2 regions of the Corynebacterium nuruki S6-4 genome follow, and region 1 is predicted to be linked to the other one. Evidence: predicted binding sites of a transcription regulator. Region 1 holds the regulator's gene; the other holds the start of a gene.
What was found. Region 1 encodes LexA, which represses DNA repair genes until DNA is damaged. Its sites were predicted from a motif close to CGAACANNTGTTCG; they were not measured.
Positions count from the first base shown of each region.

Region 2: the regulator LexA is predicted to act here: its motif matches at 7,153-7,166, upstream of FSW06_RS09160 (HNH endonuclease signature motif containing protein).

Region 1 covers NZ_CP042429.1:450,970-460,400, forward strand. Annotated here, with positions in the region: gene FSW06_RS02010 (hypothetical protein) at 1-108, opposite strand, end outside; gene hflX (GTPase HflX) at 207-1,637, shown strand; gene FSW06_RS02020 (uracil-xanthine permease family protein) at 1,672-3,039, shown strand; gene FSW06_RS02025 (HPr family phosphocarrier protein) at 3,081-3,347, opposite strand; gene FSW06_RS02030 (DeoR/GlpR family DNA-binding transcription regulator) at 3,468-4,247, opposite strand; gene ptsP (phosphoenolpyruvate--protein phosphotransferase) at 4,423-6,156, shown strand; gene lexA (transcriptional repressor LexA) at 6,532-7,308, opposite strand; gene FSW06_RS02045 (LysM peptidoglycan-binding domain-containing protein) at 7,604-8,206, shown strand; gene nrdR (transcriptional regulator NrdR) at 8,292-8,810, shown strand; gene hrpA (ATP-dependent RNA helicase HrpA) at 8,843-9,431, opposite strand, start outside.
Region 2 covers NZ_CP042429.1:2,043,997-2,053,427, forward strand. Annotated here, with positions in the region: gene FSW06_RS09130 (OPT family oligopeptide transporter) at 1-1,064, opposite strand, end outside; gene FSW06_RS09135 (hypothetical protein) at 1,146-2,105, opposite strand; gene FSW06_RS09140 (hypothetical protein) at 2,207-2,761, opposite strand; gene FSW06_RS09145 (alpha/beta hydrolase) at 2,856-4,178, shown strand; gene ctaD (aa3-type cytochrome oxidase subunit I) at 4,187-5,914, opposite strand; gene FSW06_RS09155 (oxidoreductase) at 5,975-7,099, opposite strand; gene FSW06_RS09160 (HNH endonuclease signature motif containing protein) at 7,248-8,645, shown strand; gene FSW06_RS09165 (lipase family protein) at 8,692-9,431, shown strand, end outside.

The DNA.
Region 1 (9,431 bases):
GTCCTCGACTTCACCGGTGACGCGCAGGGCCCCGGAGCCGTAGGCGGCCTCCAGGGCGTCCTGCCAACGGAGGAAATCGAGGCCGACGCTTCTGAGTTCCGGAATCATGCCCCGTAGTCTAGTCCCGGTCGCCCGCTGCAGCCGTGTCCGGTGGCGCCGGACGCCGATGGCACCGGAACCGCCGGACCGTGGAAAGATGGTGGGTGATGACTGATGTGACTGACGCCGGCAGCAACCACGGCGACCCCACCGTCGGCGAAATGGACCTCGCCCAGCGGTCCAGCCTGCGCCGCCTGTCCCGCGGAACCCACGACCACACGACCGAGCAGTCCGACGGCTATGACGTCGAGTACCGCAAACTGCGACTGGAACGGGTCGTGCTCATCGGTGTGTGGACCGAGGGCACCGTCGACCAGATCGAGGCCCGCCTCGACGAGCTGGCGGCCCTCGCGGAGACGGCCGGTTCCGAGGTCGTCGACATGCTCTACCAGCGACGCGACAAGCCCGACGCCGGAACCTACATCGGGTCCGGAAAGGTCGAGGAACTCCGCCAGGTCGTCGTCGAGACCGGGGCGGACACCGTCGTCGCCGACGGTGAGCTCAGCCCCGGCCAGATGATCGCCCTGGAGAAGGCGCTGGACGTCAAGGTCATCGACCGGACGATGCTCATCCTCGACATCTTCGCCCAGCACGCGAAGTCCAGGGAAGGCAAGGCGCAGGTCCAGCTCGCCCAGCTGGAGTACCTCATCACCCGGGTCCGTGGCTGGGGCGGGGCACTGTCCCGGCAGGCCGGTGGCCGGGCCGGTTCCAACGGCGGCGTGGGACTGCGCGGTCCCGGTGAGACGAAGATCGAGGCCGACCGTCGACGGATCCGCACGGACATGGCACGGCTGCGCCGGGAGATCGCCGGGATGAAGAAGGCGCGCGAGACCAAGCGTCGCCGGCGGGACGCCTCCGCCGTCGCCCAGGTCGCCATCGCCGGCTACACCAACGCGGGGAAATCCTCCCTGCTCAACGCCCTGACCGGCGCCGGCGTCCTCGTCGAGGACGCGCTGTTCGCCACCCTGGACCCCACGACCCGCCGTGCCTCCCTGAAAGACGGCAGGACCGTGGTGTTCTCCGACACGGTCGGCTTCATCCGCTTCCTGCCCACCCAGCTCGTCGAGGCGTTCCGGTCGACCCTGGAGGAGGTGATGGCCGCCGACGTGGTGCTGCACGTCGTCGATGGTTCCGACCCGTTCCCCATGGAGCAGATCGCCGCGGTCAACTCCGTCATCGGCGACATCGCCGCCGAGACCGGTGAGGACGCCCCGCCGGAGATCCTCGTGGTCAACAAGGTGGACGCCGCAGACCCACTGGTCCTCGCCGAGCTCCGCAGCCGGCTCGACGACGTCGTCTTCGTCTCCGCGGCCACCGGTGAGGGCATCGCCGAACTCGAGAGCAGGCTGGAACTGTTCCTCAACTCGCTGGACACCCGCGTCCGGCTGCACATCCCCTTCGACCGTGGCGATGTCGTCGCCCGGGTGCACGAGTACGGGACGGTGCTCTCCGAGGAGTACACCGCCGACGGCACGGACATCGATGTCCGGCTGCCCCCGGTGACCGCCCGCGAACTGGCGGAGTTCCGGGCGGACTGAGCGCCCTGCGGAGGGCCGGTTTAGGATCATCCGCATGACATCTCACGAGCGAGAATCCGCGACCACCGGTGCGCGGCGGGGCTGGGGCTGGTCCCTCCACGGTGACGGCCGGCACGTCCGACCCGGTGCCGTCGTCGCCCCCGACGAACGGCTGAGCTGGCCCCGTACCGTCGGCATCGGCATGCAGCACGTCATCGCCATGTTCGGGTCGACCCTGCTGGTCCCCACCATCACAGGTTTCCCGGTCAACACGACCCTGCTGTTCTCCGGGCTGGGCACACTGATCTTCCTGCTGGCCACCCGGAACCGGGTGCCGTCGTATCTCGGCAGTTCCTTCGCCTTCATCGCCCCGCTGACGGCGTCCCAGGCCGACGGATTCCCCGCCCAGCTCGGCGGCATCGTCGTCGTCGGCGTGGTGCTCTTCGTCATCGGTCTGATCGTCAAGGCGGCGGGGCGTCGTGTCATCGACGCCGTCATGCCGCCGGCGGTGACCGGCGCCATCGTCGCGATGATCGGCCTGAACCTCGCCCCCAGTGCGGCGGAGAACTTCGGGACGCAGCCGCTGGTCGCCGCCGTGACCCTCGCCGCGGTCCTGCTGTTCACCCTGGCCGGCCGAGGCATGGTCGGCCGCCTCGGCATCCTGTTCGGTGTCGTCGTCGGCTGGCTGTTCGCCGTGGCGACCGGGAACCTCGCCGACGGCGCCGGGGACACGATCCGGGAGGCGTCCTGGATCGGCCTGCCGCACTTCGACACCCCGGAGTTCCAGCTCAACGCGATCCTGCTGACCCTCCCGGTCATCGTCGTCCTCATCGCCGAGAACGTCGGCCACGTGAAGGCCGTGTCCGGGATGACGGGCCGCGATCTCGACGACGAGCAGGGGCCGGCACTGATGGCGGACGGTGTGTCCACCGCCCTCGCCGGCATGTTCGGTGGTTCGGGCACGACCACCTACGCGGAGAACATCGGTGTGATGGCCGCGACCCGGGTGTACTCCACCGCCGCCTACTGGGTGGCCGGTGTCACCGCGGCGGCCCTCGCCTTCGTCCCGAAGTTCGGGGCCGTGATCCAGACGATCCCGGTCGGCGTCCTCGGCGGCGCGGCGATGGTGCTCTACGGCATGATCGGGCTGCTGGGCATCCGCATCTGGGCGGAGAACGGGGTGAACCTGGCGCACCCGCTGAACCTGTCGACGGCGGCGGTCGCGCTCATCGCCGGGATCGGCAACCTCACCCTGAGCTTCGGCGACCTGACCCTGGAGGGGATCGCCTGGGGTGCCGTCGGCATGATCATCGGCTACCCGCTGCTGAAGTGGATCTACGAGCATGTCGGGGAGGGGCGCGAACCCCTGGTCCGGACCTACCTCACACCGCACATGACCCGGGACGGGGTCCGGGAGAAGTAGCTGTCCCGCCCGGACGCCCGCCCGGCGTCCAGTTCGTCGTGTTATTCGTCGTCGAGGTTCTTCTCGACGAGGGCGGCGATGGCCTCGACGGCGTCCGCGTTGTCGGAGCTGACGGTCACCTGGTCACCGTGCTCGGCACCCAGGGCCATGATCATCAGCGAGGAGGAGGCGTCCGACGGCTCCTCGTCGTCGCCGACGAGGGCGAGCAGGATCTCGTCGTCATAGGCGGCCGCAGCCTCGGAGATGACGGTCGCGGGGCGGGCGTGGAGGCCGACGGTGGAACCGACGGTGACGGTCTTCGAAGCCATGGCAGAAATCCTTTTCGTGGGGGAGTCCGTCGCGGAGCCGGACGGTCCGGGGATCCGGCGACGGGTGGTCGGGTCTGACGGCCCCAGCGTAGCGGAGCGGCGTCCGGTCGTGCACCGGCCTCAGTTACCGAGGACGGCGATGCCGGCGTCCCGGAACGAATCCAGGTAGCGGTCGGGGGCACCGTCGTCGGTGACGATGACGTCGACCTCGTCGACGGTGGCGAAGCTCACCAGGTAGTCCCGCCCGAATTTCGTCGAGTCGCACATCGCCACGACCATCGCCGCATTGGCGATCATGGCCCGCTTCACCGCGGCCTCCTGGGCGTCCGTCGTGGACAGGCCGTGTTCCAGTGACAGGGCGTTGGTGCCGATGAAGGCGACCTCGGCATGCTGCACGGCGAGGGCGCGCAACGTCGTGTCACCGATGACCGCCTGGGTGTTGGGGCGGATCCTGCCGCCGAGCAGCTCGACCTTCTCGATGCCGGCGGCGCCGAGCCGGACGGCGATCGGGAGGCAGTTGGTGAGGAACGAGACCTCCGGGCTGACCCGCGAGGGATCCTCGGCGATGGCGTCGGCGAGCATGGCGGTCGTCGAGCCGGCGTCGAGGAAGACGAGGCCGGCGTCCGGCAGCAGTCCGACGGCGGCGCGGCCGATGCTGATCTTCGCCGCCGTGGACGTCGAACTCCGGACGTCGAGGGGGGTCTGGCGCGTCTGGTAGTCGTTGCTGGGGACGGCCCCGCCGTGGACCCGGTGCAGGGCACCGTCGTCGTCGAGGACGGTGAGGTCCCGGCGGATGGTCTCCGGGGTGACGTTGAAACGCTCCGCGAGTTCGACGACGGTGACCCGGCCGTTCACGGCGGTGAGTGAGGCGATCTGCCGGCGACGTTCTTCAGAATTCACACCCCTCATCCTATGGGGTGGGGGTGGTCAAGGGTGGGGGATGAGGGGGTGAGGGCACCCGCCGGGTGGGGGTAGTGTGGGGCGCGATAACGAACCGCGCGACACTCTGTCGTCCCTGTCACCAGGGGTGGGACGCCCCACCCCGGGGCAGCGGCGCAGATTTCTGGAGGCCACTGTGACCACGTCAGATCCCGTCCACGATGCTGATTCCGCCACTGAAGAGGTCGGTGTGCCGGCGCTGCTGAGGGGCAAGCCGGTGGTCCCGGGGGCGGTCACTGCCCCGGTGACCTGGGTGACCGCCCGGCCGGCGCTGCCCGGACCGGACGCGACGGTGCCCGAGGACCGGCGGGACGCCGAATTCGCCGCCTTCACCGCCGCCGTGGACGCCGTCGCGGACCGGCTGTCCGGGCGCGCGGAGACCGTGGACGGGCACGCCCGGCAGGTCCTCGAGGCGACGGTGGCCATCGCCCGCGACCGTGCCTGGGCGAAGAAGGTGAAGAAGTCGGTCGCCGGGGGACAGGCCGCCGACTATGCGGTCCGGCAGGCCACCGACGACTTCGTCGCCATGTTCGTCAAGGCGGGCGGGGTGATGGCGGACCGGGTGACCGACCTGCGGGACGTGCGGGACCGGGTGATCGCCGAACTGCACGGTGAGCCGGAGCCGGGCGTCCCGGTGGTCGACGCCCCGCATGTGCTGTTCGCCGACGATCTCGCACCGGCGGACACCGCCACCCTCGACCCGTCCCTGATCGTGGCGGTCGTCACCGAGAAGGGCGGGGCGACGAGCCACACCGCCATCATCGCCCGACAGCTCAACATCCCGTGCGTGGTCGCGGTCGGCGCGGATCTGCGGGCCATCCCGGCGGACACCCCCGTACTCGTCGACGCGTCGGCCGGCACGGTGGAGACCGGTGTGCCGGCGGATGAGGCACAGCGCCGGGTCGCCGAGGCGGCGGACCGGGCGGCGCGGATCAGCAGCTGGACCGGTCCCTGTGCGACCGCTGACGGTCACCGGGTTCAGTTGCTGGCGAATGTGCAGGACGGCGCGACGGCACGGCAGGCCGCCGCCTCCGTGGCGGAGGGGGTCGGCCTGTTCCGCACCGAGCTGTGCTTCCTCAGTGAGACGAGTGAACCCTCGGTGGAGGACCAGGCGGCGCGGTATGCGGAGGTGTTCGCCGCGTTCCCGGAGGGGAAGGTGGTGGTCCGCACCCTCGACGCCGGGTCGGACAAGCCGGTGCCGTTCGTCAACGCCGAGGACGAGGAGAACCCGGCCCTCGGTGTCCGTGGACTGCGGATCGCCCGGGGGAATCAGGAGCTGCTGGAACGTCAGTTGGACGGTATCGCTCTGGCCCTGTCGCAGACGGAGCGCCGTGGCCCGGACGCGCAGGCGTGGGTGATGGCACCGATGGTGGCGACGGTGCATGAGGCGGCGTGGTTCGCCGAGCTGTGCCATGCCCGGGGGCTCACCGCCGGCGCGATGATCGAGGTGCCGGCGGCGGCGCTGCTGGCGGAGAAGATGATGCGCCACCTGGATTTCGTCTCGATCGGGACCAATGACCTGACCCAGTACACGATGGCGGCGGACCGGCTGTCGGCGTCGCTGGCCTATCTCACGGATCCGTGGCAGCCGGCTGTGCTGCGGCTGGTGCACACCACCTGCCGGGCGGGTTCCGCGGCGAAGACCGCGGTGGGCGTGTGCGGCGAGGCTGCCGCGGACCCGCTGCTGGCCTGTGTACTCACCGGTCTCGGGGTGACGTCCCTGTCGGCGGCGACGCCCGCACTCGCAGCGGTCGGTACCCAGCTCGGTGAGGTCGATTTCGTCACATGCCGCGACATGGCCGCCGCCGCACTCGACGCCGACGGCGCGGAGGAGGCCCGGATCGCGGCCGCCGCGGTCATCGGTCTCTAGCTTCCGCCCGCTGGGTCCCTGTGGCCCCCGGTACTGCTGGGCCCGGTACTTCCGTGGCCTTGTGATCCTGCGACCCTGCGCTCCTGCGCTCGACCCGCACGTCCAGGGGCGGTTGCGGACGTCGCCGGTGTCGGTTTTGAGAACCCAGGGGTCGGTCGCATCCTGGCCCGGTCGGGTTCGCGAGCCCAGGTGCTGTCCTGGGGCAGGAAACTCGACCCGTCGGTTCGTTCCGCGGACATGAACCTGTCGGTTCGTTCCGCGGACATCGGGTTCGAAGCCGGGATCAGGGTCGGGCTCAGGGTCGGGCCCGGGGGTCCTTTCCCGCGTCATCCCGGTGGTCGCGACCGGGTGCCACGACATCCCCGGGACGGCCACCTAGATCTTGCGGAGCACGGCGACGACCCGGCCGAGGATCTCGGCGTCGTCGCCGCGGATCGGCTCGTACAGTGCATTGTGGGGGATGAGCCAGGCGTGGCCGGCGTCCCGCTGGAACTCCTTGACCGTGGCTTCGCCGTCGATCATGGCGGCCACGAACTCGCCGAGCTCGGCGGTGTTCTGGGACCGGACCACCACCCAGTCACCGTTGTAGATGCCGGCATCCTGCATGGAGTTGCCGACGACCTGGAGGAGGAAGAGCTCGCCACCGCCGACGAGCTCCTGCGGCAGGGGGAAGTGGGCCTCGACATGCTCCTCGGCGAGGATCGGGGCGCCGGCGGCGATCTGGCCGACGACGGGGACGTAGGCCGGGGTCGGCATTGAGTCGTCGACGGCCGCGGCGGACATCGGTTTACGGCCCGGTCGGGGAGCGGACGAGATGTCCTCCGGACTGCCGTCGAAGGACCGGATGTCCACGGCACGGGGCTTGTTGTCCTCACGACGGAGGTAGCCCTTCCGCTCAAGTTCCTTGAGGTGGTAGGAGACCGAGGAGGTCGAGTTCAGGCCGACCGCGTCGCAGATCTCGCGGATGCTGGGCGGGTAGCCGCTGAACCGGATCGCGTCCTTGATGACCTCGAGGATCCGTCGCTGCCGGTCGGAGAGCTTCTCCCGCCCCTGCGGATCGTCGTGGGTCCCCTTGGCGGACAGTGACCCCTTCGGCCTGCCCCGCTTGCGTCCGCCCGTGGGTGTCCCCGTCGGCTGCTGTGTGTCTGCCATGATCCCTCACTCCTGGACTGGGTCAATCTGTGGCCCGTCGCCGCCGGCGCCGGGTAGTCCCCTCTGACCCTACAGGACGGCGAGCGGTTTTCCCACCAAGATGTTCGAAATATTCCCGCGGGCTGTGGACAGTCTCGAACGGGTGTGCTACCTTCGCGTTCGACGGCGTCATTTCGAACAGAGGTTCCATGTTCGATGGCCGCTGACGGTCCGGTGTCCGGTGCCGGTGGTCTGATGACCGGCATCGGCGCTGCACCGTCAGTGCGGACGCACCGAGCAGAAGGAGATTGCCACCATGGCTGCACCAGTTGTCTATCCGGTCCGGTTGACCGACTACCGTGACCGCCCCGTGACCCCGTCGGCCCGGATCCACGGCACCGGCCGGGTGCGGCGGTACCGGGATGCGGACACCGGTACGGGGAGTTCGAACACCGCGGGATGCGGTGAGGCGGTCCGTCCGACCCCCGCGGCGCGGGCCCGGCTCCGGATGCGGACCACCCGGCAGGAACGCCCGTTCGACGTCGGGGGACGGGCCGTCGCACTGCGCCGGCGGATCTGGTCCGTCGCACAGTCGCCCGGCGGCGTGCTGCTGTCCTTCGCCACCGCGCTCCTGCTCGCGTGCGGGGTGCCGGTCCTCACCGGGTCCCTGGACGGGGATGCCGGACAGGGGCCGGAACCGGCGGTCGCCGCGGCGACGGTGGACGACGGGACAGCCCCCGGCGGGCCCGGCACACCGCACTATGTCCGGGTCGCGGAGGGGCAGAGCCTCTACGACATCGCCCGCTCACAGGCGCCGGACATCGCGGTCGGGGAGGCGATGGCCGCTCTCTCCGACCTCAATGATCTGGGGGACCGGGACCCGCGTCCGGGCACGTTACTGTCCGTCCCGCAGTGGTGACCGGCACGGAAGTGCGGCCCTGCGGGCACGGACGGCTAGGATGGTGGCGTTTCTGACCGCCACCCGATTTTCAAGGACGTCGCCCATGCTGTGCCCCTCCTGCCGTTCCGAGCAGTCGCGGGTGGTCGATTCCCGCACCGTGGACTCAGGGTCGGCGATCCGCCGCCGGCGTGAGTGCACCCGGTGCGGCACCCGGTTCACGACCATGGAGCGGTCGGTGCTGCTGGTGACCAAGCGCAACGGGGTCACCGAGGAGTTCAACCGGGACAAGCTCATCCGGGGTGTCGGCCGGGCATGTCAGGGGCTCGGGGTCTCCGGGGACGAGCTGAAGGTGCTCGCCCATGAGGTGGAGCAGTCGGTCCGCGCGACCCACGGCTCGCAGGTCGCCGCCAACGAGATCGGGCTCGCGATCCTCGACCCGCTGCGTCGGCTCAACGAGGTCGCCTATCTGCGCTTCGCCTCGGTCTACAAGTCCTTCCGTTCCGCCGACGATTTCGAGGAGGAGATCCGGTCACTGCGCGCCCTCCGGACCGGTGGGCCCGGACAGCCGGGGGACGGGACCGCCGCGGCGGGCGGGACGGCGGGCGACCGGCCCGTCAGCTGAGACCGGGGAGTCGACGCACCCGCCGCCCCGCGTCAGTGGATCTTCGCCAGTGCCTTGTGCACCCGCTGCACGCTCGCCGTGCGGGCGGTACCGAGGTGCTGGGCGAACAGCGAGACGCGCAGTTCCTCCACCAGCCACTCGACATCCTTGAGCTGCGGTGAGGCCGCCCGCGCCGACGGCAGGCGGTCGCGGGTCGCCTTGACGGCCTCGATGCAGCCGTTGACCTGGTCGGCGAGCTCGGCCTCCTTGTCGGGGTCCTGCTCCAGCAGGGTCAGCCGTTCCTGCATCGCCGCGACATAGCGGGGCACATGGCGCAGATGCGCCACACCGTTGCGGGCGATGCGGTGCGGGCCGAGGAAGAAGTCGAGCTGCCGGGACATGTCGTCGATGGACTCGCCGGACCACCCCTTCAGCTCTTCGCGCATGTCCGCGACGGCGAGGACGGCCGGGGCGACCGCCACCACCGTCTGACGGACGAGACCGGGGCCACGGTCGCGGGCGGCGGCGACCGCGTCGGCGCACCGTTCCGGGTCCCGCACGACCGGTCCGTACTCCTGCAGCAGCTGCCGGCAGGCGAGGACCCGGCAGTCGTCGACGACCGCCTCAGGACCACCGGACGGG
Region 2 (9,431 bases), 1.6 Mb from region 1:
CCGATCGGCACCATGAGCAGGACGATGCTGGTGACCACGGTGGGCAGCGGAATGTCCTTCTCGGTGATGTCGACCTCGGTGCCGGCGCGGCGGGCGCGGGAGGCTGCCAGCGAGTCGCGGATACCGCGGGCCACCGGGGCGATGATCTTCAGCAGGGTCCAGATGGCGGCGACGGCCATCGCGCCGGCGCCGACGAAGCGGACGTCGGAGGAGAACGTGTCGTCGACGACGTCGGCGATGTCGCTGAGTCCGCCGAGGTCACCGTGGGTGAACACGGGCAGCAGCACGCCGAAGGAGATGACCAGGCCGACGATCATGGCGATCCCGACGGTCGGACCGACGAGGTGTCCCACACCGATGAGCGCGAGGGAGAGGCTCGACCCGACCATCGTGCCGCCCCCGGCGACCTTGAACGCGGTGGACAGTTCGGCGGCACCGACCTTCAGGGCGCCGATCAGGGCCATGCCCGCGGAGGCCACGCCACCCCAGACGATGGCCATGAGTCCCTGGTGGTTCTCGTTGCGGCTGTCGGCCTGTGCTGTGGCGTCCTGTGGGGCGTCCTGTGCGGCGTCCTCGCGGTTCTCCGCGTCGCCGACCTTGAGCACCTCCGCGGCGGCGACGCCCTCCGGGAAGGGCAGGTCGTCGGGGCCGCCGGTGTCGGTGACGAGGGCGCGGCGCAGCGGGATGGAGTACATCACGCCGAGGATGCCGCCGATGAGGCAGACCAGCATCGTGGTCCAGTAGGGGAAGCCCGTCCACCAGCCGATCATGATGAGGCCGGGGAGCACGAAGATGATGGCGGAGAGCGTGCCGGCGGCCGAGGCGATCGTCTGGACGATGTTGTTCTCGCCGATGCTGTGGTTCTGCAGCTTGCGCAGGACCGCCATGGAGATGACGGCGGCGGGGATCGAGGTGGCGAAGGTGAGGCCGACCTTGAGTCCCAGGTAGACGTTGGCCGCGGTGAACACCAGGGTGATGAGACCACCGATGATCACCGCCCGGATCGTGAGCTCCCGCAGGGGGTGGGGCGCCGTGGCGGACGCCGCCTGTTGTGTCGTGGTCATTGGCGGCACATTAGTCGCCACGCTCCCGGGGCGCACTCCCCCTCGCACCATCTGTCCTGTCCGAAAGGCCCCCACCCCCGATCATCCGATCACCGCGGTCCGCAGCCGCGCACTGAACACCAGGAAGGTCAGCAGCCCGACGCCGACGTTGAGCAGCGCCCCGAACTGCTCGGCGACGAAGTTGAAGATCTCGGTGAGCAGAACCGTCACGAGGGACGCCGCGCGCAGCAGGCGCAGCGGCCACAGTCCGCCCCGGCGCATCAGATGCAGGACGACCGCGCCGGCGCAGAGCAGGAAGGCGAGGGTTGAGCCGCACAGTTGGCCGATCTGGGTGACGGCGGCCCCGGACCCCGGACGCATGTCCTCACCGACGGTGAGCACGGAGGAGACCACCCCGCCGGCACTGAACAGACTGATGAGCACGGCGGCGACGACGGTCACCCGTCGTCCGGTCCGCCGCCCCATGTCGACGGGGATGCGCGCCGCCACGGACTGCCGCAGCCGTTCCGTCGGCCCGGGATCGCGCCGCGGCAGGATGTCGAGTGTCCCTGACACGGCGGCGACAGCGCGGGGGTCCGCACCGCTGAGCCGGGCGTCGTCAAGCAACCGGGTGATCACCGTGCGCTGCCGGTCGGAGACCCCGGAGCCGACGCACTCCGCCACGAGGCTGGTGGCGGCGGCGAGATGCCCCGCGGGTGAACCCAGGCGGGAGTCCTGGATGAACCGGTTGACGAGGAGCAGGAGGACGAAGACGACGTACATCACCGAGATCGCCGGCGTGAAGAAGTAGTCGTTGCTCCTGGTGAGGAACTTGCCGACCTCGTCGAGGAAGAGACCGAGCCCGATACCGCCGATGACCACGGACAGCCGACGGACCCGTCGCCCGATGAACGACAGCAGCAGGACGATCGCCACGGTCATCGCCGCACCGCCCCACAGAGCGTGGGCGATGTGCAGGGTGCCGCCGCCGACCTGCGGATAGCCGGTGGCGGCGAGGTAGGCCCGGGTGACCAGGATCGTGGCGACGGCGGTCACCACCATGGCCTGGACGAAGGACCCGCCTCCGGAATATCTGGGCACGGTGTTCTCCTCAGGGTCTCAGGTTGCGGCTCAGGTGGCGGCTCAGGTGGCGGCAGCGCGGTTCACAGCAGGATGTGGAGCAGTCCCGTGGCACCGGCGACGACGACGCCGACGTTGATGACGGCACTGACCACGCTCCACACCAGGAGGCGTTTCCGGTCGTAGCCGGCGAGGGCGAGCACGAAGCAGTTGACGGCGATGGGCGAGATGAATCCGCACAGCACCATGGCCGGCCCGAGTCCGTACCGGTCGACCTGGCGCAGCAGGCGGACCGCGGCGTTCCGGTGCCGGCCGTCGACCTCGTCAGGCGCCCCGGCCTCCTGCTCTGCCCGCTCCGCGCGTCGTGCCGCCCGGCGTGTCTGCCGGATCGCGGCGATGCGGGTACCCCACAGCGTGGTGACCCAGGCGGCGACGACGGTGCCCGCCGTCGCAGCGAGGAAGGTGAGCTCCCAGTCGATGCCGGCGACCATGCCGATACCGGCGGCGATGTCGCCTTCGACAACGGGGATGACGGACAGGACGAACACCGCGACGACCTGCAGGGCGCGCGGCAGCATGTCCACCCACGTCTGGATGTCGTTGATCACGGTGGTGACCACGTCATGAACACCACTCATCACGTCCTGTATCATTGATAGAACGCTATCAGGGATGGACCCCCCTGACCATGTCTTCCGGCGTCCTGCCGGACACGCCGACCCACCTCAGACAATGCCTGATTTCATCCGTTCCCTCCCACTGACCGGCACCACCGTGGTGACCGTCCTGGCCGCCGTGGGTGTCGGTTGCCTGCTCGTGCTCGTCGCCGCACAACGGCCGCGGCGTGACCGACGGACCGTGGGTCGGCTCCTGTGGACGGCTCTGGTCGCCGTCGCGGTACCCGCCGCCGTCACCGCGGTCGCGGTCGCCGCGCTCGACCTCACGCTGGTCGAGATTCCCGTCACCGCGGTCGCTGCCGGTGTCCTGCTCAGGGCGGCCCTGATCCTCACCGGCACGGCGGTGGTCACCCGTCGCAGCCGGGCCTGGTGGACGGTATTTCCCTCGGTGGGCGCTGTCCTCACGACCGTGCTGCTGGTCAACGCGGGGTACGGGATGTTCCCCGATATCGGTTCGCTGCATCCGGAACCGTCCTACCGCGAGGTCGCCGCCGATGAGCTTCCACCGGCCGTAGCGGACGCGGTCCCCGTCGACCACTGGCACGCGCCGACGACGCTTCCGGAGTACGGCACGCTGACCACCCTGCCTGTCCCTGCCCCCTCCTCGGGTTTCCACGCGCGGGACGCCCATGTCTACCTGCCGCCGGCCTGGTCCGCGTCGCCCCGTCCACAACTGCCTGTGCTGGTGCTCATGGGGGGCATTCCCGGATCACCGGAGCAGTGGATCAGCCGTGGCCACGCCACCGAACTCGCCCACGACTACCAGCGGAAACACGGCGGACTCTCACCGATCATCGCCGTGGTGGACGCCACCGGTTCGACGTGGGGCGACCCGGTCTGCACCGACTCACCGACGGCGAAGGTCCGCACGTTCCTCAGCCGGGACGTGCCCGACTGGCTGCTCAGCCGGTTCAATGCGGACCCCGACCAGTCCCGGTGGACGATCGGCGGCTACTCCTACGGTGGTCTCTGCGCGCTGCAGGTGGTCGCCAACGCGCCGGACACCTACGGCGGCTTCCTCGACTTCTCCGGGGACCGGCGCCCCACTGACGAGCACCGGAAGCACGACAGCACCGTCCGGGACTTCTTCGACGGGTCGGAGCAGGCCTACCGGGACGCCAATCCGGAACATCTCCTCCACACCCGGTCCGACGACGGCCGGTACAGCCGCCTGCACGGCTGGTTCATCGCCGGCCACCGGGACCGTCCTGCAGTCGATGCCCTGCATGCGTTGTCTTCTGCGGCGGAACGGGCCGGGGTGGATGTCTCCACGGCCACGCCGCGGGGCGGCCACGACTTCGGCCTCTGGCGGGATGCCCTGCGCACCACCTTCCCTGACGTTGTCCGGTGGGGCGGCCTGCCGCAGAGCGGGCAGTGACCGGACGCCTAGAAGTGGCGTCCGATGTGCGCCTCCTCCCGCATGGTCTTCACCATGTGCGGGTAGTGCAGTTCGAAGGCCGGACGCTCCGAGCGGATCTTCGGCATCGAGTCGAAGTTGTGCACCGGCGGCGGGCAGCTGGTGGCCCACTCCAGGGAGTTTCCGTAACCCCACGGATCGTCGACGGTGACGACCTCGCCGTAGCGCCAGGAGCTGAAGATGTTCCAGATGAACGGCAGCATCGAGACACCCAGGATCACGGCGCCGACCGTGGAGACCTGGTTCAGCGTGGTGAAGCCGTCCGAGTCGAGGTAGTCGGCGTACCGCCGGGGCATACCCATGTTGCCCAGCCAGTGCTGCACCAGGAACGTGGTGTGGAAGCCGATGAAGGTCAGCCAGAAGTGGATCTTGCCCAGTCGTTCACTGAGCATCCGCCCGGTGAACTTCGGGAACCAGAAGTACACGCCGGCGAACGCCCCGAACATGACCGTCGCGCTGACGGTGTAGTGGAAGTGCGCGACGACGAAGTAGGTGTCCGTCAGGTGGAAGTCCAGGGCGGGGGACGCCAGCATGACGCCGGTCAGACCGCCGAACAGGAAGCTGACGAAGAAGCCGATGGCGAACAGCATCGGGGTCTCGAAGGTGATCCGGCCCTTCCACATGGTGCCGAGCCAGTTGAAGAACTTCATGCCGGTCGGCACGGCGATGAGGTACGACATGAAACTGAAGAACGGCAGCAGGACGGCACCGGTGGCGAACATGTGGTGCGCCCAGACGGCCATGGACAGGGCGGCGATCGACAGGGTGGCGAAGATCAGTCCGACATAACCGAACATCGGTTTCCGGCTGAAGACCGGGAAGATCTCGGAGACGATGCCGAAGAACGGCAGCGCCAGGACGTAGACCTCGGGGTGGCCGAAGAACCAGAACAGGTGCTGCCAGAGGATGGCGCCGCCGTTGCCGGCGTCGTAGATGTGGCCGCCGAGCAGCCGGTCGTAGAGCACGCCGAGGGCGGCGGAGGTCAGCAGCGGGAAGATCAGCAGGGAGATCACGGCGGTGACCATGATGTTCCAGGTGAAGATCGGCATGCGGAACATCGTCATGCCCGGGGCCCGCAGGCAGATGGTCGTGGTGATCATGTTGATCGCCGAGGCGATGGTGCCGATACCCGTCATCGCCACCCCGACGATCCACAGGTTCGAGCCGACGCCCGGCGAGTGGATGGCGTCCGCCAGCGGCATGTACATGGTCCAGCCGAAGTCGGCGGCACCGCCGGGGGTGAGGAAGCCGGAGAGGACCATGAGACCGCCGAACAGGGTGATCCAGAACCCGAAGGCGTTGAGCCGGGGGAAGGCGACGTCGGGTGCGCCGATCTGCAACGGCAGGACGGCGTTGGCGAAGCCCCAGACGATCGGTGTGCCGAACAGCAGCAGCATGATCGTGCCGTGGATGGTGAACAGCTGGTTGTACTGCTCGTTGGAGAGGAACTGCAGGCCGGGGTGGAACAGCTCGATGCGCATGAGCAGCGCCATCAGTCCGGCGGCGAAGAAGAAGCCGAAGGACATGATGATGTACATGATCCCGAGCTTCTTGTGGTCGGTGGTCGTCAGGATGTCCCATGCATGTCCGCCCTTGCGGGACCGTCCGCCGTGCGGGGCAGGGCGGGTGGAGCTTGCGGGAAGGGTGGTGGTCACGATCGGCCTCCTCGACAGCCGTTCCTCCTCCGGGGTCGTCATACCCCGGTCCCGGCCTCTCCGGGATACCTTCTCCCACAATAGTACGCCACGCAGGCTTTGTTAAGGGGTGGTCACCTCCTGCAATGTCGGATAGTCGGTGTAGCCGCTCGCACCGCCGAAGTAGAAGGTCTTCGGGTCCGGGGTGTTCTCGGCCGTTTCCGCATCCGTTTCCGCAGCCGTCCACCGGGCGACGAGGTCGGGGTTGGCCAGCGCGGGGCGTCCGACCGCGGCGGCGTCGTAGCCGAGGGCGAGGATGTCCAGGGCGTCCTGCCGGGTGCTCGCGACCTTCGTGCCGGTGTTGCGGTTGGCGAAGACGGGGCCGTGGAACCGGTCGCGGAGGCCGGTCGCCAGGTCGCCGGCGAGGTCGGGCTGCGTGAGGTTGAGGTAGGCGATGCCGGTCCCGTCGCCGAGTGCGTTGAACCCGTCGATGAGGTGCGCATAGGCCTCGGCGGCGACCGCGTCATCGTCCTCGACCGCGCCCTGGATGGTCATGCCGGGGCTGATGCGCACACCCACCCGGTCGGCGCCGATCTCCGCGGCGACGGCGGCGGTGACCTCGGTGACGAAGCGGGCGCGGTTCGCCGGGGATCCGCCGTAGGAGTCGGTCCGGATGTTCGAGTTCGGGGCGAGGAAGGAGTGGAGCAGGTAGCCGTTGGCGGCGTGCAGTTCCACGCCGTCGAGTCCGGCGTCGACCGCCCGGCGCGCGGCTGCGGCGAAGTCGGCCCGGATCCGGTCGAGCCCGGCGGCGTCCAGTGCCACGGGTGTGGCGAACGGCAGGCGGTTGCCTCGGGCGTCGTGCGCCCAGCCGCGGTGGTCGACGGCGCTGGCGGAGACGACGGGCAGGCCGGTGACGTCCTCGTGGGTGTTCCAGCCGGCGTGCATGAGCTGGGCGACGATGTGGCCGCCGGCGGTGTGGACGGCATCGGCGACGGCCCGCCAGCCGGGGATCTGGGCGTCGTCGTAGAGGCCGGGCTGGGTGACGAACACCCGGCCGTCGCGGCTGGGGGAGGTGCCGTCGGAGACGATGAGCCCCATGCCCGCACGCTGCCGGTAGAACTCGGCCATGAGGTCTCCGGGTCGGCCCTGCGGGTCGGCGCGCAGCCGGCCCATGGGGGCCTGGACGATGCGGTTGGCCAGCGGGATGCGTCCGGCTGTCAGCGGCTTGTTGAACTCTGGTTCAGTCATGGGACGCAGCCTACGCGGCCCCGGGCGCCGTCGGGGCGGAACACAGTTCCGCCCGAACACTTGTTTTGTTTCCGGTTAGCATGTATGGTCGACTGCAGTACCTCGGAAAGCACCTTCCACCACAGATCATGAGCCCCAGGGGGACGCCATGACCACCACCGTTTCCACACCGAACCGCACCACCATCCATCAGATGGCGTTCAACGCCCTGTTCGACAGGATCGTCAGTGACCTCACCGACGGGGACGACACCCTGCTCGGCCTGTACGCCCACTGCCTCGACGACCCCGACGGTGCCCTCACCACCGAACGCCCCGGACCGGACCACTCCCTCGACCCTGCCGCGCCCGTAGGCTGGGCCACGCAGGACAACCCTGACCTGTTGTCGACGACCAAGACCGCCGCGAACCTCCTCGACCTCACCCTCGCCGCCGCGCTGACACCCGACGGCTCCGACGAGGTCCACCGCACCACCGCCAACGCGGCCCGCCGCCTCGGGGTCACCCGGTCGAAGGCCCGGGTCTACTGCGATGTCGGGACGATGCTCAGCCGTATGCCGCTCACCGGCGCCGCGGTCTCCTGCGGTGCATTCAGCCTCGACCTGCTGCGCATCCTCGCCGACGTCACCTGCGCCGTCGACGACGACCACCTCGCCGCGGTGGACGCCGACCTCGCCGACCTGCTCACCCCCACCCGCCCGGCGCAGGCCGTCCCCGGTCCCGTCATCCTGCGGCGGGCGGCCACCGAGATCGTCGGAACCCACCAGCCCGCCGCACTCCCCCTCGACCCGGAGGCGCAGGACGTTCCACCACCTGAACTGCAGACCGACTTCGCCGTCGACACCCGCAACGACGACTTCACCGTCTTCCACGTGACGCTGCCGGCCGACGAGGCGGTCGGTGTCACCCGTATCGTCGACGCGGTCGCCGCCGCCCACGGGTCCTCCCGCGCCACCGCGTTCGCCGAACTCTGCCACGGCCACGTCGACGATGTCCGGGTGACCCTCAACTGCTACCGGAACATCGACAGCGGCACCATGCACCTGGAGAACCGGTGGCTGAACCGTGTCGCCACCGACCGGTGGACCCGCCGGGTCACCCACCTCACCGTGCCCTCGCACTCCGCCCATGACGGCCGGTTCGCCTCCGACAACCAGAAAGCCCTGCTGGCCGGCATCGACGGCACCTGCCGGGCCCCCGGGTGCGAGAGTCCCGCCGCCACCGCGGACACGGACCACGTCCACCGCTACGACAGTGAACCCCGCACGGACACCGAACGGATGCAGAGCCTGTGCCGCCGGTGCCACAACGCCAAGACGCGCGGCCTGGTCGACTACACCCGCCACCCCGACGGCACCGTCAGCGCCACCAGCATCGACGACGGCCACACCGTCACCACCGTGCCGACCGGACCGATGGCGGAGGCTGTCACCACCTTCGCCCGGGACCTCGCACGGAAGGTACAGACCCGGGCCGAACATCAAGCGGCCCGTGACGCGTGGAACGCCGCCACCCGCGCCGCCGTCGAGGAGGTCGTACCCTTCTGACGGAAACAGTCATTTCTGAAGGGAACATGTCTTAGAGTTTCCTCCCATGACATTCCTGCGCACCGCCCTCACAACCCTCACCGCAGCAGCGCTGACCGTCGGCACCGCTGTCGCGGCACCCGGCGTCCCGCCGTCACTGGTGGATACCGACCCGAGCATCGCCCAGCCGGCGACCGACCCCTTCTACACCCCGCCGGCCGAGATCCCGGACACGCCCGGCACGCTCATCCGCAGCCAGGACACCCCCCACCTGGCCGAGGGGCTCGGCGGCGCGCAGAAGATCCTGTACACCTCGACGACGCAGGACGGCTCCCCCGTCGCGACGTCCGGCACCGTCATCGAACCCACCGCACCGTGGACCGGCCAGGGCCCCACCCCGACCATCGTCTTCTCCCCCGGCACCCGCGGCGCGGGGGACGGGTGCGCCCCGTCCCGCGCAGGCCTGCTCGTCGCCTCGATGGACCAGGGCACCGACGGGCCGATCAACCTCGACTACGAGTACCCGTTCTACGCGGCGGCCGCCGCCATGGGGGTCCGGGTCGTCGTCGCCGACCTCATCGGCCTCGGCACACCCGGCCAGCACACCTACGTCAACCACACCGAGGAGGGACACGCCGCACTGGACGCCGCCCGGGCCGCCGTACCCGCCGGCTTCCCCGTCGCCTTCTACGGCTACTCGCAGGGCGGCGGTGCCTCCGCCGGCGCCGCGGAACTCGCCGGGACCTACGCCCCGGAGCTGAACGTGAAGGGCACCTTCGCCGGGGCACCACCCTCGGACCTCATCAG